DNA from 3 places in the Psychrobacillus sp. NPDC058041 genome. Region 3 is predicted to be linked to each of the others. Evidence: riboswitches for the same ligand, from Rfam matches in the RefSeq annotation. Region 3 holds a riboswitch; each other region holds the start of a gene.
What was found. Region 3 has a riboswitch for S-adenosylmethionine ahead of ACFVR1_RS00480 (methionine ABC transporter ATP-binding protein). Riboswitches for the same ligand answer to the same signal wherever they lie in the genome.
Positions count from the first base shown of each region.

Region 1: it holds a riboswitch for S-adenosylmethionine, as region 3 does, so the genes downstream of both, mtnW (2,3-diketo-5-methylthiopentyl-1-phosphate enolase) here and ACFVR1_RS00480 (methionine ABC transporter ATP-binding protein) in region 3, are expected to answer to the same signal.
Region 2: it holds a riboswitch for S-adenosylmethionine, as region 3 does, so the genes downstream of both, ACFVR1_RS13970 (bifunctional homocysteine S-methyltransferase/methylenetetrahydrofolate reductase) here and ACFVR1_RS00480 (methionine ABC transporter ATP-binding protein) in region 3, are expected to answer to the same signal.

Region 1 covers NZ_JBHVRO010000007.1:74,430-84,857, reverse strand. Annotated here, with positions in the region: gene mtnA (S-methyl-5-thioribose-1-phosphate isomerase) at 1-574, opposite strand, end outside; gene mtnK (S-methyl-5-thioribose kinase) at 571-1,761, opposite strand; SAM riboswitch class I at 1,836-1,991, opposite strand; SAM riboswitch class I at 2,167-2,272, shown strand; gene mtnW (2,3-diketo-5-methylthiopentyl-1-phosphate enolase) at 2,341-3,555, shown strand; gene ACFVR1_RS12485 (2-hydroxy-3-keto-5-methylthiopentenyl-1-phosphate phosphatase) at 3,560-4,219, shown strand; gene ACFVR1_RS12480 (methylthioribulose 1-phosphate dehydratase) at 4,222-4,839, shown strand; gene ACFVR1_RS12475 (1,2-dihydroxy-3-keto-5-methylthiopentene dioxygenase) at 4,856-5,389, shown strand; gene ACFVR1_RS12470 (TraB/GumN family protein) at 5,892-7,058, opposite strand; gene ACFVR1_RS12465 (heme oxygenase) at 7,545-7,883, shown strand; gene ACFVR1_RS12460 (MarR family winged helix-turn-helix transcriptional regulator) at 8,055-8,486, shown strand; gene ACFVR1_RS12455 (MFS transporter) at 8,488-9,678, shown strand; gene ACFVR1_RS12450 (copper resistance D family protein) at 9,720-10,428, opposite strand, start outside.
Region 2 covers NZ_JBHVRO010000008.1:124,413-134,840, reverse strand. Annotated here, with positions in the region: gene ACFVR1_RS13985 (PucR family transcriptional regulator) at 1-997, shown strand, start outside; gene ACFVR1_RS13980 (DUF817 domain-containing protein) at 1,065-1,832, shown strand; gene metH (methionine synthase) at 1,908-5,345, opposite strand; gene ACFVR1_RS13970 (bifunctional homocysteine S-methyltransferase/methylenetetrahydrofolate reductase) at 5,326-7,185, opposite strand; SAM riboswitch class I at 7,262-7,367, opposite strand; gene ACFVR1_RS13965 (nuclease-related domain-containing protein) at 7,587-8,558, opposite strand; gene ACFVR1_RS13960 (protoporphyrinogen oxidase) at 8,682-10,073, opposite strand; gene ACFVR1_RS13955 (hypothetical protein) at 10,408-10,428, opposite strand, start outside.
Region 3 covers NZ_JBHVRO010000001.1:102,203-112,630, reverse strand. Annotated here, with positions in the region: gene addB (helicase-exonuclease AddAB subunit AddB) at 1-370, opposite strand, end outside; gene ACFVR1_RS00495 (TVP38/TMEM64 family protein) at 1,054-1,695, opposite strand; gene ACFVR1_RS00490 (AzlC family ABC transporter permease) at 1,860-2,567, shown strand; gene ACFVR1_RS00485 (AzlD domain-containing protein) at 2,572-2,880, shown strand; SAM riboswitch class I at 2,980-3,087, shown strand; gene ACFVR1_RS00480 (methionine ABC transporter ATP-binding protein) at 3,241-4,266, shown strand; gene ACFVR1_RS00475 (methionine ABC transporter permease) at 4,256-4,918, shown strand; gene ACFVR1_RS00470 (MetQ/NlpA family ABC transporter substrate-binding protein) at 4,935-5,804, shown strand; gene ACFVR1_RS00465 (M20 family metallopeptidase) at 5,819-7,024, shown strand; gene ACFVR1_RS00460 (CsbA family protein) at 7,659-7,916, opposite strand; gene ACFVR1_RS00455 (PDZ domain-containing protein) at 7,925-9,088, opposite strand; gene ACFVR1_RS00450 (S41 family peptidase) at 9,174-10,428, opposite strand, start outside.

The sequences.
Region 1 (10,428 bases), on a different contig from region 3:
GTCTAGTTTCACAAGCGAATACCTGAAACTGTTTTCCTTGTTCGCTTCCTAGATGAAATGGGGCTAGTGCAGTTCCATATTTCGCGGTTGCAATGGATCCTGCGTTACAAATGGTCATAACTCTCGTATGGTTTCCAAGCAAAGACAGTGCAAATTCTCCAATATTTCGGCATGAAGCTTCATCTTCTTTGTAAATATTTACAGCTTCCTCTAAGAGACGATTTTTCGCTTCTTGTATAGTTACAGTCTGTTGAACAGTGCTACGTAAACGTTCTAAAGCCCAAACTAAATTGACTGCAGTAGGTCTTGAATCCCCTAAATACATGGCGTCTTTTTTTAGTTGTTCTTGAAATTCTTCCAACGTATTTGTTTCATAGTGCTGAGCTGCCTTAGCTAAACCGTATGCAGCTGTAATACCAATGGCAGGTGCACCTCTTACTTTTAATGTGATAATTGCGTCATACACATCTTTTAGAGTTTCTAGTGTTACATATTCAATTTCAAGCGGTAACTTCTGCTGATCTAAAATTCTTAGCTCCTCATTGTTCCACTCAATTGATAGCGGAATACTCATTTGTGGTTCTCCTCCAATAACGAGATTACTGCCTGAATAGAATGTAAATCATAACGTTTTAAAATAAGTGCCTCTCCTACTTGTAATGCTTGTTTTTTGAAATCAAGTCGTTGTTCTTCGTCTGCAATCGCATCCAAATCCTTTACATGAGCTAAACCAATTGTTCTTCGAATTAATTCACAACCAGCAAAACCAAGTGTATCGTGGAAAACTTTCTCCAAAACATATTCTTCAAATCCCTTCGTATTCTTATATGTTTCAATACCTTTTGATTTCCATAGGATAGAAAAATTCGATGAAAATACTTCCCAGGTTTGTTCGATATGTTGAACAATAGTATTTCGCGCTTCTGCTTCTCTAGTAATAGATTGAACGATTAAGTTTGCTAAAAATATCCCGATATCAAATCCAATAGGACCATAAAAAGCAAACTCAGGATCAATTACCTTCGTTTCTGTTTCACTAGCAAAAATACTTCCCGTATGTAAATCACCATGAAGCAAAGCTTCTGCTTCCGTCATAAAACTTCTCTTCAATTTTGCAACTTCAAGCTTTAAAATTTCATTGTTCCAAATTGCCTCAACCTCTGCTCTTAACGAAGGTTCAAAATCATTTGTTTCATGATCAAAAAATGGATCCGTAAAAATAAGCTCTTCCGTAATTTTACATAGCTCTGGGTTTGAAAACTCGGAAACTAACCTCTTTTTTTCAAATGGATGTAATGCAAAATCTGATGTGTGAAACAGTGTTTGAGCAAGATACTCACCAATATCCTTCGAGAGCTTTGGATAGGGTTCAAGTTGGATTAATCCTTCACGTGCAATTTTTAGATGGGATAGATCCTCCATAACTGTAATTGCAAGCTCTTCATCGGTAGCATATACAACTGGAACAAGATCCGCTGCAAATTCAAACTGTTTTTTTAACGCATTTGCTTCAATGATTGCACGCTTTAATGTGAGTGGCCAGCTTTCACCAACTACTTTTGCATATGGCAATGCCTGTTTGAGGATTAAACTTTTGTCACCGTTAGATTCCTTAATGTGAAATACATAATTCAAATTGCCGTCACCAATTTCACTGCAACTTAACTCAGCGTCTTCTGAGAAAAAGTTTAGTCCTTTTGCATATAAAATCGCACGCTCTTCAGTTAACGATTCATATTGTCTCTTCGTAGCTATTGTCATTGTTCTCTACCTTTCCCTTACAAAATAAAAAGCCTCTTTCCAAAGAAAGAGGCGCAGAATAAGAGAACTCTCGCCTCTTATCTTTCAGAAAGTTACCTTTCTGATGGAATTAGCACCGTGCCTTACGAGATTTTTCATCTCGGCGCGAAAAGCGCCCCGTCTCACAACGGTATTACGGTCGGTTGCTGGGCTTCATAGGGCCATTACCCTCTGCCTGCTCTTGATAAGAGTGCTGTTACATACAACTTTATGCTATTTGAAATGAATCCTAACATATTAAAAAAAGAACTGTCAATCTTTTTTTAATACAATAAACTTTCTAAAAACTGTATTGACAATTTTCTAAGAGCGTGAAATAATCGTAATTAATTTGACAATACAAAGTGAAACCAATTGAATAAATTATTCTTATTTAGAGCAGGTGGAGGGACAAGCCCTATGATACCCGGCAACCGGTCCGATTATTGGAAACGGTGCTAATTCTTGCAGTCATTTGACTGAGAAATAAGAAGTCGTTATACATTAACCTCTTCTTATTTGAAGAGGTTTTTATTTTATTTTAAAGGAATGTGATGACAAATGAGTGGAGTATCAGCTCTCTATCAGGTGTATGGGAAGCCAGGTTCTTTTGAAAAAAGAGCAGATGGTATTGCACTTGGTTTAACTATAGGATCTTGGACGGATTTACCATTGATAGAACAAGAACAATTAAAAAAACATAAAGGTCATGTTGTTTCGATTAATGAATTCGAACATACTTTTCATCCGCTAAAACCAGATCAAATCAAAGCTGAAATAAAAATTAACTATCCTAATGCAAACTTCTCAGCTGATTTACCTGCCATTTTAACGACTGTATTTGGCAAACTATCGCTAGATGGTGAAGTGAAGCTTCTAGATTTAGAATTTTCTCCAGAACTTTTAGATCAGTTTCCCGGACCAAGGTTTGGAATTGAAAGCATCCGTGACCAACTGGAAGTGTATAATCGTCCACTTATCATGAGTATATTCAAAGGAGTAATTGGTCGAGATATTCATTACTTAGCAGAACAGCTTCGACATCAAGCACTCGGTGGAGTCGATCTCGTCAAAGATGATGAAATCCTTTTTGAAAATCCACTCACTCCTTTTGAGAAACGGATTACAACTGCAAAAAAAGTATTGCAGGAAGTGTATGAAGAGACTGGACATCGGACTCTTTATGCTGTTAATTTATCTGGTCGAACATCCCAATTAAAAGCAAAAGCACAAAAAGCAAAGGAACTTGGGGCAGATGCTCTATTATTAAATGTTCATGCATATGGACTGGATGTACTTCAAGAGTTAGTAGAAGATGATAATATCCAACTGCCTTTTATGGCTCATCCTGCTTATAGTGGGGCATTCACTTCTTCCTCATTTTACGGGGTTGCAACTCCACTTCTACTTGGAAAATTGACACGATATGCGGGGGCAGATTTTTCGTTATTCCCTTCACCTTATGGAAGTGTTGCGCTTGAAAAAACAGCTGCACTTTCATTGGGCGAAGAATTGACGAAAATAAGTACAGTAAAACGAACTTTCCCTGTTCCATCTGCAGGTATTCATCCTGGTTTAGTCCCTCTATTAATCGAGGATTATGGATTTGATAGCATTATTAATGCTGGCGGAGGAGTACATGGTCATCCAGCCGGTGCAACAGGAGGAGGGCTAGCTTTTAGGCAAGCCGTGACGGCTGTACTTGAAGGAATCCCTCTTAAAGAAGCAGCACAACAATACTCCGAATTAAAAACAGCATTGGATTTATGGGGGTAAGAATATGAATAAGCTTGTTATCTTTTGTGACTTTGATGGCACTATTACGAACCAAGACAATATTATCTCTATCATGAAAAAATTTGCTCCTCCTGAATATTTGCCGATTAAGGAAAATATTTTAGGACAAAGACAGTCTATTCGTGAAGGTGTAGCAGAAATGTTTGATCTTTTGCCTGTTTCCTTAAAGGATCAGATCATTTCTTATTTGCTAGAACAAGCACAAATTCGAGATGGATTTGCTGAATTTGTTTCTTATACAAAAAAACACAATATACCACTTTATATAGTTAGCGGTGGAATAGATTTTTTCGTCCATCCAATGCTTGAAAAATTCGGACCATTTTCTGGTGTTTATTGCAATGAATCGGATTTTTCTGGAGAATCTATTAAAATCCTGTACCCGCATGGCTGTGATGAACAATGTACAAGTCAAAGTTGCGGTTGTTGTAAGCCTTCTATTATCCGTAAGCTTCAGGGAAGTGATGCATTAAGCGTTGTAATTGGTGACTCTATTACAGATCTTGAAGCAGCCAAATTGGCTGACATTGTCATTGCTCGAGATTTTCTCATTGAAAAATGCGAGGAGTTACATATTTCGTATGAACCGTTTGAAAATTTCCAAGATGTCATAAATGTTATTGATAAGAGGCTAGGTGTATAAATATGACAACTCTCCATAGTAAGTGGGAAGAATTAGCAGACATAAAGGATGAATTAGCCGCACGCGATTGGTTTATGGGGACTAGCGGTAACTTAGCTATAAAAGTTAATAGCAATCCAATAGAATTTTTAGTAACAGCTAGTGGAAAAGATAAGAACAAAAGAACAAAAGAAGATTTTTTACTTGTAAATGAGAGCGGAAATCCAATTGAAAATACGGATTTAAAGCCGTCAGCAGAAACATTACTACATTGTGCTATATATGAGAATACTTCTGCTGGTTGTAGTCTTCACGTACATACGGTTGCGAATAACGTAATTTCTGAATTGCACGGTGATCAAGGGAAAATTGATTTTCAAGGTCAAGAACTTATTAAAGCTTTTGGTTTGTGGGAAGAAGAAGCTATCCTTACCATTCCTATCATTCCAAATCATGCGCATATTCCACTTCTAACGAAAGAATTTCAATCTCATATATATGCAGATAAAGGAGCTATCTTAATAAGAAACCACGGGATTACCGTTTGGGGTAAGGATGGTTTCGAAGCTAAGAAGCTACTAGAAGCTTGTGAGTTTTTATTTCAATATCAATTAACATTACATCAAATAAAATCAAAATAAGAGAGGAAGATTTTAAATGGCTATCATTAAATTCCAAGGAATAGAAGAAACAATTGAAGAGCAAAACGAGGTTGCAGCTTTTTTAGCCAAACAGGAAGTTATTTACGAGCATTGGGATATCGAAAAATTACCAGAGCCTCTCCGTGAAAAATTCGATCTTAGCGATGAAGAAAAAGAACAAATTCTCTATGCTTTTAAAGAGGAAATTGATAACATTTCAACTCGCCGTGGCTATAAAGCATCGGATGTTATATCTTTATCTGATTCTAATCCTAATTTAGATGAATTATTGAAAAACTTCGAGCGCAAACATCTTCATACGGATGATGAGGTTCGATACATTGTTAGTGGTCACGGGGTATTCATTATACAAGGAAAAGACGAAAATTTCTTCGAAGTACATTTATCACCCGGAGATTTAATTTCCGTGCCAGAAAACATTACGCATTACTTTACACTTTCAGAGGATCGTAAAGTAGTTGCTGTTCGTATCTTTGTCACAACAGAAGGCTGGGTACCAGTGTATCAAGACGAAATTACCCAAAGTTAAGTCTATATAAGAAAAGCGCAAGCGCCCTTTAAGTGCAATTGTCTTCTCTACTTCTAGAGTGCTTTGGACGAAACATTCGCTACACTATTACCGATGGATTTTGAGGAGTTGGAAGTGTCTACGTCACTTCCAACTCCTCATTTTCGGTCATCTTGTGGCGAATGTTTGTCCGTCGCCCTCTTGGAATTTGCGAGGACATGATGCGTTTGGTTTGGCTAATTAGAGAAAAAATACTTCCTTACTCTTTTAAAAGCTTCCGAAGATACCATTTCGGAAGCTCGTCACTTCTCTACCTTTAGATACTATCTATCTTTTCACTGGTTTGGCTTACCATATGGATAAGCAAATCAAGACCCTGGACTGAGCGTAACTTATGAAACATTGTCTGAAAAAAAGATGAATCAAAATCTGCTCCAAAATAAAAAAATCTCCCTTGTTGTAACTTTCTAAACGCAACAAAGGAGATTTTTTAAATGGGTAATTCTAACTCAAAAAAGCCTTACTAAAAATTTTTAAAGAATAACCTAATAACATCTGCCCCACCTATAAAGGCTCCCAAAGAACCCACTAAGTTAGTAAGGACAACTACCAGTAAGATACGTGTAACCTTATTATGCCAGAATCCTTTTACAGTAAATACATCTTCTGAAAGCGTCTCAAAATCCCCGATGTTTGGTCGACGGTAATATGCCTGTACAATTCCCGATACCCACCCTGATGCTATTAATGGGTGTAAAGTAGTGATGGGAGCTACTATAAATGCCGATAATATTGCAAGCGGATGACCAAGAGCAATAGCTGCTCCAATAGCCGCAGTAGTCCCTGTCCATAATATCCAACTAAACGCTTGGTCAAACCCCGCTGTTGGATTTGCTAAAAAGGTGTAAACCACAATAGCAATAAGAAGAACCGGTATTACCCACCCAAGAATCTTTGGAACAACTGATTTTGGAGGGGTTTGAGCTAACGCTACTAAATCATGTTCTTTATGAATCTCTTTAGTAATACCCGGAACATGCGCGGCTCCTAATATAGCAACAATCTTTTTACCCGGTGCATCTTTGATTTTTTGCGCTAAATATTGATCTCGTTCATCGATTAAAGGAGTCTTTAGTTTTGGAAAAGATTCGGTGAACTCAGCAAGAACTGCGTTAAGTGTATCTTGTGATTTCATTTTTTCGAGTTCTTCTTCAGTTATACTTTCTCTGCTGAAAATACTAAAAAACACGGAAGTAAGAAGTTGGCTCTTTCCTATCCACCCAAGATTATGCCAAATACGAGAAAAGGTAATTTGTATATTTCGATCAGCTAGTACGAGATTGGCACCTGTTTCTTTTGCGGATTCAATCCCTTGAATCATTTCCTGACCTGGCTTTATTTCAAATTGTTTTGCTAAACGATTTTGAAACGAAGAAATAGCTAGATTCATTAATAGTAATGTAGCTTTTTTTTCTTTAATTACTTTAAAAATATCTGTCTCTTTCCACTTATTGCTGTCCATAACAGACTGATATCTTTGTTCATCTAATTCAATACAAACTGTGTCTGGTCTTTCTGCTTCAATCACTTCTTTTACTTGTTCTGCACTTTGTTTAGATACATGCGCAGTACCGATAAGTATGAGTTCTCTACCATCTAGGTTTATACGAGTAATATTATCCTCTTTCACAAGCTTCTTCCTTTATAGAGCATATTTCTTTTGCGCAATTTTTTACTTTTAACTACGAAAAGACTGTCTATTATTAATAATGAATTAGATTAGGATAAATTTCAAATAGTTTTACTAATTGAATCAATTTCATGATTAAAAGTTAGATCATAAAACACGAACAATATTAAAGTTAAGTGTGAGAATATGTATTATATACCCTTCATAAATCAGTATGATTTCCGCTATCAGCGGACGCTTTCCGTGGGGTGAGCGATGTCTCATCTTCTCACTCATCCCGCTGGAGTCGCCGCCTGTCGCTCCAATCAATAAAATAATTATTATTCGTGTTTAGATAATTAAATGATATTTATGAAATTAACTCAATTAAAAAAAAGATGCGTGAATCGCAGATAATGACATTTCCAAAAAAGTCTTGAGAAAAGGTTTTTCGATGGAAAAGTGATACACTAAGAAAATAATTTAACTAAAAAGGAGTAATGCGAAATGTATATTGTGACAAATAGAATTAAAACAAAACTAGGCTTTGCAGAAAAAATGGCTCCTAATTTCACTAAGCCAGGTGCATTACAAGAAATGGAGGGTTTTGTAAAAGTAGAAGTAACTCTTACACAAAACCTAACAGATTATGATGAGTTAAATGTAAATATGTACTGGGAAAACCTCGAGAACTTTGAAGCTTGGAAAAACAGTGATGTATTTAAAGAATCTCATAAACGACCAGAGCCAGGTTCAAAAGCTGCTTCTCAAGAATCACCACTCCTTGGAAATGAATTAGTTATTTCAAAAGTTGCTTCAACAATTGAAGCCATTTCTTCTAAATAATATTGATTTATTTTAAAACTCCTACTTATGCGTTTATACAACGCTTAAGCAGGAGTTTTTTTATAAAAATTCTCTCAACTTTTCATCCACTTAAATTTTTGGTATACTAAAGTAGTTACCGATGGTAACTATTATCTTAGGTAACTACTTTTTTTGTGAGGAGTGTTTCTAATCAATATATATCGAGAATTTTTTCAACAGTTTATTCAGCTGTATCGTCCATTTGAAAATCATTTGAATATCCAACTAGCTAAGCATGATTTATATAGAGCGCAGTGGACTATTTTGTTCTATTTATCCAATAATGGTTCTGCAACACTTGTTGAGCTTTCCAATTATCAAGGTGTAGAAAAGCCAACGATTACGAGAACGATTAATCGTTTAGAAGAATTAGGATATGTTGAGCAGCTATCTAGTCAAGATAAGCGGGAAAAAAGAATGCAACTAACGTTACTTGGAAAAAATGTTTATGGAAATGTTCGAGTAACAATTGATGCATACGAGCAAAATATTCTAAAAGGGATATCTGATGAGGATCAACTAAAAGTAATACAGGTTATGGATAAAATACGGAATAACATTCTAGAGTTAGGAGCTAAATAATATGAATCAATCCAGACCAAAACTATGGACGAAAGATTTTATCGTGGTATCTTCCATTAACTTGTTAATAACGTTAATTTTTTATTTATTAATGGTGACAATTGCAGTATATGCGGTGAATGAATTCAAGGCTTCAACAAGTCAAGCAGGTTTAGTAACCGGAATCTTTATCATCGGAACTTTAATTGGGCGTCTTTTCATCGGACGTGTAATTGATTTGATTGGTCGCAAAAAAACATTGTTTATTGGGTTAGCTCTATTTACGCTAACGACATCCCTATATTTTGTAAACCTGGGTTTATCTTTCTTACTAATAAATCGATTTCTTCATGGTTTAACTTTAGGGATAGCGAGTACGGCAACAGGAACGATTGTTGCACAAATTATTCCAACGACAAGAAAAGGTGAAGGTATTGGTTATTATAGTATGAGTGCAACACTTGCTACTGCAATTGGGCCTTTCATCGGCTTGTATATGAGTCAGCATACAAGTTTCCACGTGATTTTTGGATTTTGCCTTGCATTAGGAATATTTAGTCTCATTACTTCGTTCTTCCTATACGTCCCTGCCATTGACAAAATAACAAAAACTGCTGAAACAAAAGGATTCAGACTATCTAACTTTGTAGAACCAAAGGCACTACCTATTGCGTTTATTACATTAGCGGTTGCTTTTTGTTATTCTAGTGTACTTTCCTTTATCAACTTTTATGCAATTGAAGTTGACCTAGTGAATGCAGCAAGTTTCTTCTTTATTGTATACGCTATCGCAATTCTCGTATCGCGCCCATTTACTGGTCGTCTTATGGATGTCAAAGGTGCAAACTATATTATGTATCCAGCCTTTTTTATTCTAGGTGCAGGTATGATACTCCTAAGTACAGCAAGCACTAGCTTCACTTTATTATTAGCAGGTGTACTTATTGGTCTTGGGTTCGGTAATATGCAGTCTACTACTCAAGCGGTAGCTGTAAAGCAAAGCCCTCCTCATCGTATTGGGCTTGCAACTTCCACTTTCTTTATTTTCTTTGATGCAGGACTCGGGTTCGGTCCATATGTACTTGGATATATTATTCCTTTAACTGGCTACAGTACGTTGTTTGTAATCTTGGGTGTATTTGCTATCATTACAATCATTCCATATTTCTTCTTGCATGGACGAAAAGAAAAAGCAAATTCTCTTACAGAATAAAATAATAAAGAGGCTATCCACTTTATGGGAAAGCCTCTTTATTATTTTATACTCCATATTAACGCTAAATAGCCAGAAAATACGAATAGAATACTTAGTAAGAAAGTTGTAAAGGCTGGTGCTTTCTTAAGAAAAGCATAAATAGTCAACCAAATGAAAAGTATTGATAATATCAATAAGGATAATCCCGTAGCATTTAATGTAAGTTCCACATGAAATGCTTGTAGATTCTGCCCTTGATAAAAATAGCTAAATAGTTTTGAAGGACCTTCATTTTTAAATGTACTTTCACTTGGTGGTGATTGGTGACCTAGTGCAGCAGTTACAGAAAAAATGAGTAGCACTACTAAGCTTTCTACTCTCGTCCAAGGTTTAGGATTAAAGCTTAGGTCTGTTTGTAGTTTCTTTTTAATGAATATACTATTTATAGTAGCGTACACAAGTAACGGAATGATTAATAGATGTTTGATTAACAAAAGTTGTCCATATGGGAGCATCCAAGTGTCGGTATAGGAAGCAAAATCGACTACAAATGTCATGAGCACCAAGCCGGAAATTATCGTTATGCCGAAGCATACAGCAGCAACTGGTGTAAACCATTTTAAAAAGTTCAACCAATTGGAAGTACCTTTTGAAAACCAACTCACCATTAGTAAAATACCAATCCACACCGTAACAGCTGTAAAATGAGTTGTATGTGTAATGAACCCTTTCAAGTGCTCAATAGAAGTAGCATGACTTGCCCAACCT
Region 2 (10,428 bases), on a different contig from region 3:
AATTTGTAGAGTCCTTCCTATTGCAGTTTCTCAAGATATTTATGGATACATCGTTATTTGGCAAACAGTTCACGATCTAACTGAATTTGACTATATTATTTTGCAACAAGCGTCAACAATCATTGCGCTTGAAAGAATAAAGGAGAAGGAAATTAAAGAAGTAAAATTAAAAATTAGGCAAGATTTCTATGACGACTTACTATCTGGTAAGATTACATCTCCAGAAACATTGCAAACTTTATGTGATTTGCATGGCCTAAATCCAAGCTATTCGTATTATTGTTTAGTCATCAATATAGAAGCAAATGAAGTTGAAAAATTTGAAGATATGATAATAGGTAAATATAAAATGGATAGTATTGCACAAAGTTGTGTAGATATTGTTTATGAAATGGCCTATAAATCAATCGGTGAAATTACATGTTTTTATAGAAATAATAGAATCATCGTTTTAGTAGGACAAAACGAGGATCGTGCACCGATTTCAGTTAGTGAAGCAAAGCAATATGCAACAGACTTGCATGAGAAATTAGTTAATAGATTACAGAAGTCTTTTTTGATTGGCATCGGTCAACAGTATCGTTCTATAAGCTCATTATATAAAAGTTTTTCAGAAGCAAATGAAATGATTCGACTAATGCAACAGATGAACGAAAAAAATGAAGTGTCTCATTTTGAAGATTACTCTGTTTATCATTTATTAGATTCAAATATAAACTCCTCAGAATTAGAGGATTTTTTTCAGAAATGCCTTGGTAAAATATATGAACATGATAAATTACATGCAACAAGTTATTTATCTACATTGGAAAATTACTTTTACAACAATCAAAATGTATCCGAAACATCAAAAGCAATGTTTTTACATAGGAATACTCTTATCTATAGAATTGAGAAGATTAAAGAAATATTAAATACAGATTTAAAAAGCTCAGAAGAATTGCTTAGAATACAGATTGCTTTAAAGATATTTAGAATCCTAAACAAATATATGTAAGGCATTCCAATGAAGAAACTTATAAAAGCCAATTTCGTCCATATTTAAAAAAGCAGGAGTTGGGCTTTTGAGGAACTTTATACGATTCGGGTATTTACAAGCAATTTCTTGCATTTTTCCAGTAATCATTTTTGCAGCACTTGCTTTATCAAAATTTATTAGTATTCCGTTTTTACCTCGCTATGATTTTATTTTATTTATTTGTATAGCGGCTCAAATATTGATGCTCATCTCCAAATTGGAGACATTAGATGAGTTCAAGGTTATTTGTTTATTCCACGTAATTGGCTTGGCACTTGAGTTATATAAAGTACATATGGGTTCATGGGCATATCCAGAAGAAGCGTATAGCAAGTTTTTCGGAGTTCCATTGTATAGTGGATTTATGTATGCAAGCGTTGCTAGTTACATTTGTCAAAGTTGGCGGCATTTTGATTTACACATTTACAACTGGCCAAAATCATTTTTCGCAGTAGGGATTAGTGTTCTGATTTACTTGAATTTCTTTACGCACCATTTTACGTACGATATTCGTTGGGTGTTAAAGGGTTTGCTCCTTATCATTTTTTTAAAGACATTTGTTACTTTTAAAATTAATAAGACAATCTATAAAATGCCTATGATTCTCTCTTTTCTATTGATTGGTTTCTTTATTTGGATTGCCGAAAATATCACCACATTCTTCGGGGCATGGCAATATCCAAACCAAGAAGCCACGTGGTCACTCGTTCCTATCGGGAAAATCAGTTCGTGGTTTCTACTAGTCATCATTAGTATTATCATCGTTGCTCAATTAAAAAGAGTGAAAAATATAAAATACACCGCTCACAGATAGACTATCTGTTGGCGGTGTATTTTCTTTAGTGAGAAAATGAGATTGATCGATTCTCCATATTAAAGCAACTTTTTATTAGTCCACAACAAAGTATCTAGCATCCGGATGGGCAAAGACGATTGCAGAAACGGATGCTTCTGGTTCCATCATGAATTCTTCTGTTAAATGCACACCGATGTCTTCTGGTTTTATAAGTCCAAATAGTTTTCCTTGGTCGTCTAAATTTGGGCAGGCAGGATACCCGAATGAAAATCGTTGGCCTTGATATTTTGCTGCAAATCGGTCGCGCATTGTAAAATCGGTTGCATCAGGGAAGCCCCATTGATCACGAATTTCTTGGTGAATTCGTTCGGCAAATCCTTCCGCTAGCTCTAGAGCCGTGGCTTGCAATGCGTGGCTCTCTAAAAATTTTCCTTGTTCTTTTAGTTTATTTGCTGCTTCACGCACCCCGTGTCCAGCGGTTACTAGCATAAATGCAACATAATCCATTTCTCCGCTATCTACGGATTTTAAATAGTCCGCCAAACATAGATATGGTTCTACGGATTGGCGCGGAAATGTATATCTTTCTATTTCTGTTTTCGCATCAGTCGGATCGTAAATTATCACATCATCCCCATTGGATTGGGCTGGAAAAAATTGATACATTCCCGATGGCTTTAATATGCCTGCACCTAGAAACTCCGTTACAAGTTCATGTAATTCTACGGCACGGCTATCCCCTTGTTCCAATAATTTATCACTATACCCTTTGAGTCCTAAATGATGCCCAATAAGTGTCCGCATATTAACATATGGGTATAAATGAGAGACAGAATAATCTTTCAAAACATGTCGTCGTAAGTCTTTTGGCTTGTATACTTGGACATCCTCACGCACCGTTTTTATTGGCTTCGTTAAAACTGCAACAGCTGATTTTGAAGCTCGAGTTGCCTCTGCTACTTTTCGTTTTTCTTGTTGTATAATAAGTTCTTCTAATAAGACGGTTTTATCTTCTTCGTTTTGCAAACGATTTGCAAGATCCAGTCCTTGCATTGCATCTTTTGCATATAATACAGGTCCATCATACTCTGCAGAAATCTTCGTCTCAGTAAAACGTCTGGATAATGCTGCCCCTCCAACAAGCATAGGTACATCAATTCCCGCTTCTTTAAAATCTTGCGCCGTAATAACCATTTGTTGAGCAGACTTAACAAGTAACCCAGAAAGCCCAACGATATCTGGTTTTTCTTTTCGAATGACTTCAATTAGTGTCGCTGGAGTTACCTTAATGCCAACATCTATTACTTTATATCCATTATTACTTAAAATAATATCGACTAAGTTCTTCCCTATATCATGTACATCGCCTTTAACAGTTGCAAGAATAATTTTCCCCTTACCAGAGTCATCCTCTTTCTTTTCCATGAACTGTTCGAGGTAAGCAACTGATGCCTTCATCACACCTGCACTTTGAAGCACTTCCGCTACGATTAATTGATTATCATTGAAAAGACGCCCTACCTCTGACATTCCCGCCATCAATGGCCCATTAATGACATCTAATGGAGTGTCATACATCTGAAGTGCTGCCTCCAAATCAGGGATAAGCCCTTCCTTCGTTCCTTCAATAATGTAATAAGCAAGGCGTTCGGGTACTGTTTTAGGGATATCTGCTTCTGTCTTTTCTTTCTTTTTATCACGGTAAAAATCCGTAAAATCAGCAAGTGTTTTATCGGTTGTTGTAAATAAAAGCTCGTTTGCCATAGCGATTTCTTGCTCAGGAATAGAAGCATATCGCTCCAGCTTTTCTGTGTTTACGATAGCATAATCAAGACCTGCTTGTGTGCAGTGGTACAAATAAACGGCATTAAGCACCTCTCTTCCGACCGGTGGAAGACCAAATGATACGTTACTTACTCCTAAAATAGTCAATGTACGAGGCATTTTTTCTTTTATTAAACGTATTCCTTCAATCGTTTCTATGGCGGAACCAATATATTGTTGGTCTCCTGTTCCTACTGGGAAAACTAATGGATCAAAAATAATATCTTCAGGGGCAATTCCCCACTTATTTACGAGTAAATCATAGGAACGTTCTGCGATTTCCAGCTTTCGTTCACGAGTAACAGCCATTCCCACTTCATCAATCGTTCCAACAACTACTGCTGCACCATATTTTTTAACAAGTGGCATAACAGCATCGAATCGTTCTTCTCCGTCTTCTAAGTTAATCGAGTTAATAATTGTTTTTCCTTGCGAATACTTCAATGCTTCTTCAATCACATTTTCATCAGTAGAATCAATGACAAGCGGCACTTTTACTTTTTTTACAACTTCTTTCATGAAATTTGTCATATCCGCTAGCTCATCGCGGTCTGGATTCGCAAGACAAATATCAATAACGTGCGCACCACCTTTTACTTGTGCACGTGCAATTTCTGAAGCTTCTTCAAATTTTTCTTCCACAATTAGTCTCTTGAACTTTCGTGAACCAATTACATTCGTACGCTCTCCTATAAGTAACGGGCGCATCGAATCATCATACAGTAACGGCTCGATTCCAGACACGACATGACCATGTACGTTTTCCGTTAGTTTCCGCGGCGCAATGCCTTTCACTGCTTCCCGAACTGCTCGAATATGTCGAGGAGTAGTTCCGCAACACCCACCCACAATATTTAACCAACCTTTTTCCGCAAAACCTTTTAATTTTTTCGAAAGTGATTCAGGAGATTCATGATAATGTCCTTCTTCATCGGGTAATCCTGCATTCGGATAACAGCTCACATATCCATCCGACAACTCGGAAAGGGATCGAATATGATCCGTCATAAATTCAGGCCCTGTTGCACAGTTAAGCCCCACTGAAAGTGGTTTAATATGTTCAATGGAAATGTAGAATGCTTCAATGCTTTGGCCAGCAAGTGTCGTACCCATTGGCTCGATTGTTCCTGAAATCATTATCGGAAGTTCTTTGCCTGTTTCGCTTAACGCTTTTTTTATTCCAATAGTTGCCGCCTTTACGTTCAACATATCTTGACTCGTTTCAAGTAAGATTACATCCGATCCGCCTTCGACTAAAGCTCTTGCTTGCACGTAAAAGTCATACGTTAATTCATCAAACGTAATACCGCCCGTAACAGATAATGTTTTGGTTGTCGGTCCAATTGCTCCTGCTACAAAACGTGGCCATTCAGGTGTAGAGAATGCAGCAGTGCAATTTTTGGCAATTTGCGCTGCTCGGAAATTAATTTCATATGCTTCGTTTCCAAGATCATATTCATTCAACACAACTGGCGTTCCGCCAAATGTATTTGTGCAAATGATATCAGCACCTGCCCCTAAATATTCACGATGAATTCGCTCGATGACATTTGGGTTCACAATGTTCAAATACTCATTACAACCTTCATATTCTTCCCCACCAAAATCTTCTGGAGAAAGATTCGCATTTTGTATCATCGTACCCATTGCACCATCAATAATAAGTATTCTATTTTGAAGCTGTTTTTCAATTAGATGTTTGGACATAGCTGGTTTCTCTCACTTTCTTTTCATCAATCTCTTTAATATGTTGAATTAATTCCAGTGACATATCACAACGGAAAAACGGCGTAATGATGTAAATTCCGTTAAATAATTCGGCTGCAGTATCAATCAGTTCTTTTGCAATTTGTATGCCTTCTGCTGTAGAACGCTCTTTATCTTCTCCACAAGCACGCATACGTTCGAGCACTTCATCTGATAATTTGATACCAGGCACTTCATTGTGCAAGAACTCCGAATTTCGACTGTTTGTCAGTGGCATAATACCGATGAAAATTGGTGTGGACAAATGTTTTGTTGCTTCATATATTTCTTGAATTTTTTCTTTTGTATAGACTGGTTGCGTGATGAAATAGTCAGCTCCGCACTCGATTTTTTTCTCTAGACGCTTTACTGCGCGATCGAGCACGCGAACGTTCGGATTGAATGCTGCTGCTACAGAGAAGTTTGCTTTTTTTCGAAGAGATTTTCCTGAAAATGAAATACCTTCATTTAACTGTTTAATTAATTGAAGTAATTCTAAACTCGATACGTCATAAACGCTTGTAGCTCCTGGAAAGTCTCCAATTTTTGTTGGATCTCCAGTTACTGCTAAAATATCATGAATTCCAAGCGCATCAAGACCCATTAAATGAGATTGCAAGCCAATTAAGTTGCGATCACGACAAGTAATATGTGCAAGTGGACGTATATTGTTTTGTAATTTCAGCATTGATCCCATTGCCATATTACTAATTCGCGGCGAGGCAAGTGAATTATCCGCCATTGTGACCGCATCAATTCCAGCAGCATATAGTTTTTCCGCTCCCTCTATGAAAGTGGTCGTGTCCAAATGACGCGGGGTATCCAGTTCCACAATAACTGTTCTTTCCGTTCTCGCTTTTTCATGTAGAGGTTTATTGATTGTTGGCTCTGGTTCTTGAATGATTATCTGCTTTTTAGGTGTGACTGTTTTATTTGTAATTGGTGGTAAGTTGGCAATTCTTTTTTTCACTGCTTCTATATGTTTTGGAGTAGTCCCACAACATCCACCTATCAGTCGAACACCCGCATCACGAAGATATAACGCTGCCCTCCCAAAATAATCCGCTTCCGATTCGTACACAATACGTCCATCCTCCATATCGAGCAAGCTCGCATTCGGATAAGCGGAAAGAAATGCTTTTTTAGGAAGTGTTACTCCCTCAAATGCTTGAATCGTATGATGCGGTCCGAGACGACAATTAACTCCAACGATATCTGCTCCTATTGATTCAAGCTGATGTAATGCATCATTTAGTGATAAGCCGTTTTGCAAAATTCCAGGTTCATGCATTGATACTTGAGCAATGATTGGTGTTTCCGTCATTTTACGTAAATGCGTGACCGATGCCATAAGCTCTTCAAAATCATAATAGGTTTCGAGTAGTAGCCCATCTGGGGTGCCGGATAAGAGGTGGCTAGCTTGTTGGTTAAGTGTTGCGATGATTTCATTCATAGAAGCATCACTCTTCCGAATACCACGTATCCCCCCAATCGTACCAAGCACAAATTGTTCACCTGGTGCAGCAGCTCTTTTTGCAATATGAATCGCCGCTTCATTGATTTCTTTCATTTGATTTTCTAATCCGTACCTTGCTAATTTAATCGCATTCGCACCGTATGTATTCGTTTGGATAATATCTGCTCCAGCGACAATATAATCTCGATGAATCTTCTCAATAATTTCAGGCTTTTGTATATTTAATTCCTCATTACAATAATCTATTCCATATGAATAAAGCAGTGTCCCCATTGCTCCGTCTGCAGTTAGCATATTAGTTTGTAGTTTCTCTAGTAATCCCATTCGCACTCTTCCTCTCTAAAATACAAAAAAAGCCTTCCATGAAAAGAAGGCTTTACGATTATGTAATATTCGTCCCTTCTCATCTTTCAGACTTATACAAGTCTGCTGGATTTAGCACCTGACCATTACGGCTGGTTGCTGAAGCGTCCTAGGGCCAGTCCCTCGGCTTCTCTTGATAAGAATTCACTATTCAGTTTTTTATGTTAGACATATAGTACCTTTATTGCACTAAAGCGTCAAGGCATGTTTTGAATTTTCTTGACACTTCGGGTGGGTCTATCAAGTATTCGACCGATGTTTGGTAGTTTTCGACCGATTATTTCACATATTCGACCGATGTTTACTATTATTCGACCGATTATCACTTAGATTCAACCGATAATGGCACTTATTCGACCGTTTCACGTTTTCCTTGATGCAATCTCTTTCCAATCCCACTTATAAATCGTATTTTTTGAATTGCCACTTGTTATTAAATTCATTGATTTTAAAACTCTCAATGCAGATTGTGGAGAATTTAAATGTAGAAATCTTTTGCATTGCCGATTATTAATGCTTTTCCCAACTAGCACAAACCACTCATAGATCGCTTTTTCATGGGCAAGTCGATCCACATGGCCGCAACGTAAACAGTTCCAGCCATTTTTCTTTTTTACCATTCCATGCACTTTACACTTCTCACAATATACACCAGTCAGAAGATCGTTTGGATTGATGCCCCACCTCTCGCACATTGGATATGGAAAATTAGATTGATGACTCGATACGATTCTTTCTGCTAATTTGTGCATCTCATTTACATCTAAGCACACTTTATCACGAACAATATTCCGCAAAAACACCGGTATTGTCTGATGGAGAATGCAGGTATATTTCGTAGATGGCTCCATAATCATTACTTTAGAATTCGTTAACACAATTACACCGTAGATAGGAATCTTTACCCCGTACAGTCGCAACCATTCATCGAACAAATATATATTTCGTTCAATCTGTACTTCTGGACTTTCAAATATATCTACTTTACCATCCTCATTTTCTCGCTCTAACTGGGAAGGATTCTGTTTAAAACGCAATTTCCCTCCTTTATTCTTACTCTCCAAAATCACTGCGAAATATTGGGTTAAAAACACTGTATCCATCTGAAACTTACCAAACGATTCCAAACTAACATCGTGGAGCACTACATATTGAAAAGGAAATGAGTACTTCTGGAATACCTCGTCCACACGAACTTCCCCATAAATCCCCGCCTTCGCCATATGCATTTTTGTATGAATCAATTCTTTCATCTCATGCATTTCGGGCAAACGGCGGTTCAACAACTGTAAACCAGTAAAACTATACTCGTCCGAACGCGTTTTTACTAACAATTAAACACCCCCTAACCGCATCGTATCATAAACATAAAATATGTAAATTACACTAAAGCATCGACAATTTCATTTTCTCTACAAAAAAAGGACCAAAAAAGAATTTTGGTCCTAAAAATGTATCTATAATAAAATTCTTCTAGAAATCATCTCTGCTGTTTCTTTTCCATTTTTAATACAAGCACCGATACCAACACCATAATAAGAACAGCCTGCAAGTATTACATTTGGTAGCTCAACAGATAATTTCTCATTTAATGATCTAATTGCTACGCCATGTTCTAAATGGTAATTTGGCATTTGGTCATTCCATTTCGTCACTTCCACAATTTTAGGTTCACCGCTTAGTTTTAAGCTCTTCTTTATATCCTGTAATGCAACTTGAACTAGTTCTTTCTCACTCATATGCTTCATGCTTTCAAACGCAGGATTTGAGTTCTTGTAAAACATACGAACAAGCAAATTGCTGTTTGTTGATGTATGCTGCCACTTACGGCTAGTCCACGTGCACGCATCACATTTCACATCGCTATTTTCAGATACTATAAAACCAGTACCCTCTGCTGGAAGCTGATCGTCTTGAATATCAAAACCTAAGTAAATACTAATAAGCGATGAGTTTTTCAATTTATTAAAATCTACATCTAAATCTTCATTTTGCAGTAAGGTTTGTGCTACATTATGTGGCGTCGCAAGCACAACATAGTCCGCTTCTATTGATTCATGATTAGTAAATGATATTTCATAAATAGCATCATTTCTCACAATGTTCGTCGTATGAACTCCTTTAATAATTGTCGAGTCTCTCAATTCTTCTTCCATTCGATCTATTAAGGTTGAGAGGCCACCCTTAAAGGAGATAAACTTCTTATTTGCCGCTGCTTGGAACTGCTCCTTATTGGCACCTAAACCTTTAATAATGCTGCCATATTTATTTTTATAATCAATTAAGTAAGGCAGTGTAGACGCCATAGTCAACTTGTCCAGCTTCCCGGAATAAACACCGGACAACACTGGAGCTATTTGTTTCTCCACTAGCTCTTTCCCTAAAAAGTATTCTAAAAATGATCCGATTGAGCTTTCTTTCGTAAAGCTTTCATTCGGCAAATCCAAATCTTTTAATGCTTCTTCTTTACCTTCATCAGAAACTAGTGTGCTACTTTCCAAAGATTCTTCACTTGTCGGTATTCCAAATACAGTATCCGAAGGAATTGCATGCAATTCATTGTTTGTGTAAATATACGAGATGCCTGTTGCATTATAAACAAGCTCGTCCTGCAAGTGTAACTCTTCCACTAGAGGCATCACTCCTTCATTGCGCGCAACAATAGAATCTGCTCCAACTTCCATTATGAAATCCTTTTCCTTAACCGAATGAATTTTACCACCTAAATACTCATTCGCTTCTACTAAAATCAATTCAATATCTAATGCTTTTTCTATTTTAAGTCTTTGCAAATAATGCATGGTAGAAAGACCTGTTATTCCTCCACCTACGACAACTATTTTTTTCAAAACATTCACTCCCTGTTAGTCAAATTTGCCTTGGCGTAATTGCATTCAAATTATGCACATGAAGCAAGGTAAACTCCATTGCAAAATCTAATGCATACGCAGGAAACCTTACTCTTCTAAAAGAAGTTCGTAATGAATTCTAAATAAGGTTAATCCGGAATTACTAGCTATTCTTAGTATAAGCGCTTTTAAAGGTAACTGGTATGACATACCTCACAATTCTTCCTCGATTGATTTAAAAATACACAATAGTTTTCTATTTCGTCAAATTTACAAATAGACTCGATCCTATTTTAGAATAGAACCGAGCCTACTATTTTTCACCAATTTACTTTTACTCCACATTTAAATCTTT
Region 3 (10,428 bases):
CGATTTGATCTGTAAATCCTCGCTTAGTTGCTGCTCGTTTAAATAATTTAAATTGATCTTTATTATCTTCAAGCAAACTTCGGATAAGCATTCGATAACCGAATCCACTAATTTCCTCTTTCGCTATGCCCCCTGTTTCTTGTAGTATCCTCCAAGCTAACCGTTTAAATGTCGTTACTTGTGCTCGTATTAAACCAGCAAGTCCAGAATCTGCCGCAAGGGTATACTCACTAGTGAACGACATTTGGTCGGGTACAATATAAAATATAGGATCTCCAATAGGAGTTTCCTGTAATGTATCGATTATTTCTTGTTGCATAAACTTTGTTTTACCTGAACCTGACCGCCCACTTACTATTCTTAATGACAATTTTGCACCTACTTCCTTGATTTTAGATGATAAGAAAAACCGGACAAAAAGACGCCCTGTCCTTTTAGATGGGTAACAGTAGAAAAACCGCCTGATTTCCGCTGCAAGCGGACGCTTTTCAGGGGGCAAGCATCAAGCCGATTCGGGCCAACACGACGTTGGTCACAAAGCCGTTGCCACACGATGTGGCGCTCTTAGCCTTTGAACAATTGAACGCTCCGCCCAGTGTCTTGATTTACTTGCTAATCCCCTAGGAGTCGCCGCCTTCCGCTTCAATCAACTCGTGTGTATAGGACGATTTCTAATTGCTTCGTAAGATAAACGTCATTTATATCCTATGAACATTAGTAAAGTATTCTAACCGATACACAAAATTTTATTTAATGAAATAGCATCTCTTACTTAGGTACTGCTTACTTAATTGATTGGAGTAAAAAGTGGCGACTCCAGCGGGATGAGTATGGACAGATGAAACATTACAACGAACGAGTAAGCGGCGCCCCCGCGGAACGCGTCCACCTGAAACGGAAATCCGCGGAATTATTTAATTCTTTCAAGCAATAGGAGCAAAAGTTTTGCCTGACGATATTCCATATAATTAGCTTATAAAAAAAACGAATAATTTCCTCTCTCTATTGTACAAAACATACAGTAGAGAGGGAAATTATTCGAAACATTATCAGTTACTCAAATTTTTTCACCTTTGTATTTCGTCGCTCATTTCGTATTAATTTATAGTCCGCTTCCAAGTTATTATTTATTCTTTTTTCCACACTTTTTCCAACAAACCATAACATAACAACAATTAGAACTACTATTATTGTTCTTACAGGCTGCGTTACAAGTGCTTTTATATCAGATCCAATGAAGCTTACTACTAATATCATGATCATTTTACCTAATGTGACCGTCCATAAGTACGTTTTCTTTTTTATGTTAGACAAACCCGCAACTATATTCACAAGTGCAGATGGAGTAAAAGGAAAACAAATGAGTAAAAATAATGGTCCAAAACCATTTCTCTCAACCCATAATATTAACTTTTGGATTTTTTCATGTCTGGTTATAAAGCCTAAAACTCTAGCACGTCCATACTTTCGGATGACTAAAAAAACTGTGTAAGCCCCTGCAGCAGAACCCACCCAAGATAATAAAAATCCGAATAACATTCCGTATGCATTGACATTCGCTACAATAAATACAACTAAAGGTAAAAATGGTAGAAAAGCTTCTAAGAAAGGCAGGAAAATTCCTATCAATGGTCCTAGTGCTCGGTAATCGTGTGTTAAATTAGTCAATGTTTCAAATGAAAACCAGCTAGGCATGATTACTCTCCTCTACGAAATAAATAAGTACCTCCACTAGGAGAAACAGAAATTGGGTTACTAACTATGTATATTTATAATATTCCCAATTTTCGTATGTATAAAACTTTTGATATATAGTATAATTTGTTCATTCTATTTTTAAAAGGGGGTTAAAGCTTATTATGAATAATAATTCATTTCTAAAAGGATTAAAAGCAGGAATTAGTATTGCAATTGGCTATTTCCCAGTAGCATTAACGTTTGGTTTATTGGCAAAAACTACTGGTCTCTCCATTATGGAAGCAACAGCAATGAGTATATTTGTTTTCGCTGGTGCGTCCCAATATATGTCATTAACGCTTTTTTCAAATGGAGTTGATCCTATTTTAATTGTATTAAATACGTTTGTCGTTAATATTCGTCACTTCTTAATGACGGCTGCGTTGAATGAAAAGATGCAAAGTGAAAAAAGATGGATTAAAGGAATATATGCTTTTGGTATAACTGATGAATCCTTTTCTGTGCTAGCTACTCAAAAAGAGGATAAAGTACGTACTTCTTTTGCATTTGGGGTAGCCCTGATTGGTTATAGTAGTTGGGTTTTATTCACAGCTATCGGACATGTCATAGGCGCAAATCTACCTACTTTTTTGCAAGCAGCTATGTCTATAGCCTTATATGCTATGTTTGTCGGGTTATTAGTACCATCTATGCGTGGGAATCGAAAAGTAGTAATGCTAGCTTTAATCGCTGCCATTATTAATGGATTCTTTTATTGGACAGAATTATTATCAACAGGTTGGGCTATTTTAGTAGCTACACTTGCATCTTCTATATTGGTTGAAATTATTTATGCAAGACGTATTATTAATTTGCCGGAAGGAGCTTAAACGAATGGGTACTTGGTATTGGTGGACACTACTTGGAATGGCTATTGTCACATATATTCCGAGGGTTTTTCCACTGACTTTTTTAGAAGGAAGAAAATTACCTCCTGTTATCTCGGGTGTATTAAGTAATATTCCATTTGCAGTGCTAGGAGCATTAATTTTTCCAGCAATTTTATATGTACAACAAGGGAATATAGTATTCGGAATTATTGGAGCAGTTGTCGCATTTACCCTTGCTATTATCTCTGCGAATGTCATGGTCGTAGTATTAGGAACTATCAGTGTTTTGGCAATATATAGTTTAGTATTTTAATAATTCGGAATTATTTTATTTTAAAAGTATGCTTGACGTTTTTGTTTTTATTGTTTAATGTTGGTATCAATTCTTACAACAATTACATAGCACATCACTTTCTTATCAAGAGAAACCGAGGGACAGGCCCTATGACGTTTCGGCAGCAGATTCACTTTTGAACACTGTGCCAATTCCTACGAGCAGTTAATGCTCGGAAGATGAGAACGAGATTGTTTTTCAATTTTTCGAAGAGCTTTCTTTTTCTTATCTGCTAACAGATAAGAGAAAGGAAGCTCTTTTTCGTTCCCCTGTCAGAAAGTTAGATAGCTGTAATTTATTGTTTGTAAAGAATCAACTAACTTTTCAGGAGGTTATTAAATGATTGAATTTAAAAATGTTTCCAAGACATTTCTTCTTGGCAAAAGGGAGGTGCATGCAGTAAGAAATGTTTCATTAACCGTGAACGAAGGTGAAATATTTGGCATTATCGGCTTTAGTGGTGCTGGCAAAAGCACTTTATTGAGACTTGTCAATATGCTAGAGCGTCCATCCACTGGAACCGTTATGATTCAGAATATTGATGTCAACGCACTATCTCCCAAAGAGCTACGAGAAAGACGTCGCAATATCGGAATGATTTTTCAAAACTTTAATTTATTTAACTCTCGCACGGTTGCAGGAAATATTGCATACCCACTTAAACTTGGAGGTTTATCAAAACAAGAAATTAATCAGCGAGTAGAAGAACTATTACAATTTGTCGGTTTATCCGATAAATCGAAGGATTATCCGGACCAATTATCTGGAGGACAAAAGCAACGGGTAGGAATTGCTCGGGCATTGGCCACCTCTCCAGATGTGCTCATATGTGATGAAGCTACTTCAGCATTAGATCCAGAAACAACAGCGGAAATATTACGTTTATTAAAAAAGGTAAATCAAGATCTTGGCATAACAGTTTTACTAATTACACATGAAATGCACGTCATTCAATCTATTTGCCATCGTGTAGCAGTAATGGAAAATGGCGAAGTAATAGAATCTGGAGATGTATTTGATGTATTCACCAATCCGCAACATTTAACGACGCAACGGTTTATCCAATCTGTTCAACAAGATTTACCTTCTGAAACCATTTTAAAAGAGTGGCGTTCTAGAGGCGGTAAGAAATTATATCGCGTTATTTTTAAAGGGGATATTACAAATGATGCAGTACTGTCGCAAGTAACTCAAAAGCATCAAGTTCACTTTAATATCGTCTATGGCTCCGTTCGAGAACTACAAGAAAAGCTTTTTGGGAATTTACTAATCTCTTTTGAAGGTAATTCCGAAGCGATTCAAAAAACACTACGTGACCTAGAAACAATCGTTGACATTGAGGAGGTTGCGCACCATGAAAGTTGATTGGACAACATTTTGGCCACGAATTTTAGAATCAACCGGGGAAACTATCGTCATGGTCATCACTACATTGATATTCGGCTCTATTCTTGGAATCGCCATTGGTTTATTACTTTTTGTTACACGAGAGAAAAATATTTTGGAAAATAAGGTCATATTTCAAGTGTTAAATATTCTAATTAATATTATTCGACCTATTCCATTTATTATTTTCTTAGTTGCCATTTCACAATTAACGAGATTAGTAATTGGTACAACAATCGGAACGGCAGCTGCCATCTTCCCAATGACAATCGTTGCTTGTTTTTCGATAGCCCGTGTCGTGGAAAATAATTTAGTCAGTATTGAACCAGGGGTAATTGAAGCTGCTCAAGCAATGGGTGCTAGCCCTATTCGAATCATATTTACCGTATTGATTCCCGAAGCGCTTGGACCACTGATTTTAGGACTTACATTTATTAGCGTTAGTTTAATCGATTTTTCTGCCGTAGCAGGTACAGTTGGTGGTGGCGGTTTAGGACATCTTGCCATGACTTACGGATACCAACGCTTTGATGGTAGTGTCATGCTCGTAACTGTCATTATTTTAATTGTTCTAGTGCAACTCGCACAATGGCTAGGAAATACTTTATCTAAAAAATTTATGAGACGATAGAAAGAGGAGTTTTGATATGAAAAAGTTTAGTTTATTTTTATTAGCAATTATTGCTGCAATTTTACTTGCGGCTTGTGGAAATGAAAAAAGCGGAGATTCAAATACAAAAGAAAAAGTAAAAGTGAAAATTGGTGTAAATGGTTCAGATGGCGTACAGTGGCCGATTCTGAAAGAAAAAGCAGCTAAAGAGGGCATTGAGATTGAGTTAGTTGAATTTGCCGATTACACTTTACCAAACAATGCGCTTGCCAATGGAGATATAGATTTAAACGCATTTCAACATATGGCTTTCTTAGCGCAGTATGTAAACGAAAGCGGTAATGATATCGTCCCAATTGGTTCTACTATGTTCGCACCACTTGGCGTTTATTCCGAAAAAATTAAAGATATCTCTGATATTAAAAAAGGTGATAAAATTGCAATTCCAGACGATCCATCTAACCAAGCACGTGCACTTCGTTTATTAGAAGCAGCTAAACTTATTACATTAACAGATGATTTTGGTCTATTCGGAGATCCTTCAAAAATTGCAGAAAATCCATTAAATCTAGATATTATTCCAATGGTTGCGCAGCAGACACCTCGAGTACTACCAGATGTAACTGCGGCAATTATTAATAACGGTGTTGCAGGTCAAGCTGGCTTTTCACCGGGGGAAGATCCAATCTTTAAAGAATCAGGAGATAACGAATCCACGTATCCATATGTAAACATAATCGCAGCACGAGCGAAAGATAAAGATAATAAAGCATTTAAACGCATTCTGGAATTATATCAAGAAGATGATATTAAAAATGCCGTTACAGAAGATACAAAAGGCGGTTCCTTACTAGTGGTTCTTTCGCAAGAAGAATTAAATAAAACATTTGAAAAACTATTAAAATAAAGGAGGAAAATAACATGAGTATCGCAATAGAAAAAAGAGATATAATCACTAATTCAATTGAGCAAAATCGGGAACTGTACATTCAAACCAGTCAAGAAATCCATGCAAATCCCGAAATTGGAAACAAAGAATTTTATGCAAGTGCAAAACATGTAGAGATACTTAAAAATGCAGGTTTTGAAGTAACTACCGCAGTTGCAGGACATGAAACATCTTTCTTTGCGGTAAAAGATAGTGACAAGGAAGGTCCTTCTATCGCTTATTTAGCCGAATACGATGCCCTTCCTGGTATTGGTCACGCTTGCGGTCATAATATTATTGGAACAACGAGCGTAGCTGCAGCGATTGCATTAGCAGAAACACTATCTGAAACTGGTGGACGTGTCATCGTTCTTGGTACCCCTGCAGAAGAAGGTGGACCTAATGGAAGTGCAAAAGGAAGCTTTGTGAAGCATGGTTATTTGAAAGATATCGATGTTGCTTTAATGATTCATCCTGCTGGAAAAACTTCTTTAACTAGTGAAACGCTTGCGGTAGATCCATTAGATTTTCATTTTTATGGAAAAGCTGCGCATGCATCCGGTTCACCTGAACAAGGCATAAACGCATTAGATGCGGTCATTCAGCTATTCAATGGAATAAATGCACTACGTCAACAATTACCATCGGACGTTCGTATTCACGGTATCATCACTCATGGTGGCGATGCCCCAAACATTATCCCTGACTATGCGTCTGCTCGCTTCTACATTCGTGCTGAAACTTGGAAAAAAACAGAGGAGGTCGCAGAAAAGGTTCGTGCGATCGCAAACGGAGCAGCCCTAGCAACGGGAGCTTCTGTAAAAATCGAACGTTTTCAAAATGAGGTACAAGACTTCGTATTAAATTCCGTATTAGATGAAGTAATTCATACTGAACTAGAGGCCATCGGAGAATTCGTTCATCTTGAAAAACGAAAAGGAAAAGGATCAACTGATGCTGGAAACATTAGTTACGCAGTACCTACCGCGCATCCACATATAAAAATTGGACCCGACGACTTGATTGCACACACGATTGAATTTAGAGAAGCAGCCAAATCAGAAACAGGAAACGAAGCGCTTATTAAAGGAGCAAAAGCACTCGCAACAACTGGCTATCGCCTTTTAACAGATGCAGAATTACTGCATAAAATCCGCAAAGAATTCGAAGCTTCCTTAGTCCGAAAAGAAGCGGAATAAGAAAAGGCGTGAAATAAGGCTTAAGTAAATAATTTTACGATTCGGAGGAAACGGCTTTATGCTTGCCCACTGAAAACGTTGCCTACAGGAACTTGTTCATCGCTCAAAATTTACAACTAAGAAAAACTGGGCAAGAGTGCCCAGTCCTTTTAAGAAGTGAAACTTAGAAATCGGTGATTTCCGCTATGGCGGACGCTTTTCGCGGGCATGGCTTCAGTCTCCTCGTCACTGCGTTCCTGCGGGGCCTTCCGCTCATGCTATTCCCGCAGAAGTCGCCGCCTCCGCTTCAATCAACTTGTCACTAATGGAGGTGGATAGATTGGTCAGAAGAGATAAAACAACTGTTAAAAAGGAAATAATTTCCGATGTTTGATCTCCGCTTCATTTTTCGTGGATGCTACTTCCACTTGCCCTATTGATAACAAAGGAAAGTACCAGTTCAATATTTCGACGAAGCATATTTTCTTTCTTATTTGCGGATTGATTGAAGCGGAAGGCGGCGACTCCTAGGGGATTAGCAAGCAAATCAAGACCCTGGACGAAGCGCAGCGAAGGAAGCGGCTTGATGCTTGCCCCCAGGAAAGCGTTCGCCTGCAGCGGAAATCAACCTTTAAAAAAACATCCTCCACTTTTTTTAAGTGGAGGATGTTTTATTTTTGTCTCGATTTTTCATATGTGTCGCATACCAAAATCCACTTGTTAAAGAGGCGGCATCTATAATATAAATCCACCATCTATGCGTGTAGCCAGCATACACCGAGGCGGCAAATAGGGCAACCGTTAATACTAAAGATACATAATGATTAAATGTTATACGAGTAAATAATATAACTAGCAGTGCCGGAACAAAAATGGCTAATATTATTTGTGTTGATAAAGATAGTGTTTCCATAATTCCTCCTACCTAACTAATATTAAGCCTAAACGATAATGATCGTGTTTGAACAATATATGCTGCCGTAGACGGAGCTCTCCCCCCGCATCTAATACTTCCAAACGGCAGTGAGCGGCATTAATTTGAACGGCTTCATATAGTTCGCTCTCATTTGTCACTTTTCGACCATTTACTTTCACAATAGATTCACCGATGAGAAGTCCCATTTTCTCTGCTGGTGAATCTTCTAATACCGCGGCTATCATAACACCATTCGACTGAGGAGATACTGCGAATGTTCCAGCCATTTCTTTTTTATAAGCAATATATGAAATAGCTAATCTAGCAATTATTCCAATAATCAATGCAATTACACTTATAATTGGCATTACAAAACCTATTGAGGCAATGATCACAATTACAATTCCTAATTGCCAAACTTGTTTCCCTAAGTTAGGGAAAAACTCCAATGCAAGTTGCTTTCTACTTTTTTGTTGGAATCCAATGACAAATGGAAATAATATTAGAGAAAATGTTGAGTCTCCAAGTGTAAATTGCGGCCAATAAGGTAGATAGGTAGAAATCACATCTCCGGGTATAACCATTAAAACGGGTAATAACCACAAGCGTTTCGTTACATATTCAATTGCTTCACTACCTCTAGCTGTTTTTACTAGTCTTGGAGAAGCATTTGCTGCCCCGTGTTTTTGAATAAGAATTCCTTCAACAAATAATAACAAACCAGCTAAAATAACTATTGGAACAATTGCTTCCTGCATTATATTAAAGCCAGCAATATTCCGAGAAAAAATATGAAAAGACCAATCATACATATTCATAAAATACAGCGTAAGTGCGCCTAATGCCATTGCATAAATAGCAGAACCAAGTTGGTAAACAAAAAACAATATAAATACAATCATCCATGCACTATAGATAAATAACCAGGAAGATGGAACGACCAGTCCTACTAAGACACTGATGACCGAAAGAACAATTGCCCAAACATACCCATCCAATAAATGCTTTATCTCTGTCCAACCCCATAAAATTCTAGTGCGGAAATGCTTTCTTTCTCTCTTCACACGAAAATAACCAATTAATATGGAGAAAAGAAGCGTAATATACACTACAGGATTTAGGAAAAAAAGTCCAATTCCTTTAGCCAATTCGATAAAAATATCTTCCATTATACGCAAACCCCTCTCTTACAACTATCCGTCCTATTATTGTAACAAACGAGGAGGGCTTTGCGTATAGATTTTTAGGATAATCTTATTTTTTCAAATTGTGAATTAAATAACTTATCCCCATTTGTAATTGCTTATCGTTCTCTTTTCTAGCTTTATAGTCCGTAAGTGTCTTAGAAAGTGATTGGAAAAGGAGATCATCTATTTCATTATTAGCCTCAAGTTTACTATCTTGACGGTATTTTTCTACTGCTTTCATTGTATCTTCATCAAAATAACCATCTTTTCGCACAATATTGTAATCTAATGCTGCTAATATATTTTGAGCGTATTTTATTTCTTCTCCATAATCCCCTACTCTAAATTCACCGTGAGGATATTTAACATCCATTGTGAACAATTCCTCTGGCTCAACTTTTAGATCTGCTTCAATGCCTTTATGGTGAATCCATTCTTGTTTTGGTGTTAGCCATTTATGAGTAGAGATTTTCAGCTTGCCCCCATTAGAAAGTGGATGCGTTTCTTGAACAGTTCCTTTTCCAAAACTTGTTTCACCAACTATCATCGCACGGTTGTTATCTTTTAATGCACCGGCTAATACTTCACTCGCAGAAGCACTGCCACCATTTTGTAATAACACTGTAGGAATTTTATTTAAATAAGGTTTTTCCTTACTTTCAGTGTTTAACATCTCAAGAACCCCATCTGGATCTTGCATGTAAGCGAAAGTTTTTCCATTTTCAAGTAAAGTACTAACAATGGAGGCGACACTAAATAAGTAGCCACCAGGATTACCTCTCACATCAATAAGTAGGCCATCAATTCCTCTGTCCACTAATGATTTTGTTTGTTTTTTCCATTCCTCACCTGTATTTTCTCCAAATATAGAAATGGTAACAAGTCCAATCGAATATCCATTTACTTCATATACTTCACTTGAAACTGAATGCAGAGCAATCGTTTCCCGTTTCATATGTAACTCAATATGGCGTCCCTCGCTTGAACGATAAACTGTCATTTTAAGACTCGTTCCTTTTTCACCACTGAGCATTTTGACAAGCTCGGACAATGATTTTCCATCGAGTCTTTCTCCATTTACTCTCACAATTTCATCTTGAGGTTTTAATCCTGCTTTAAAAGCGGGAGAGTCTTTAAGAGGTGCTACTACAATAAATTTCCCACCTGAAATCATAATTTCTGCACCGATTCCTACTCGTTCTTCTGCAAGAGATGCATCATGTGCAGTCGCTTCCTCTTTTGTTAAATACGTGCTATGCGGATCTTCTAATGCCTGTGCCATTCCCCGTATTGCACCTTCCACGATTTGTTTATCATTTTTT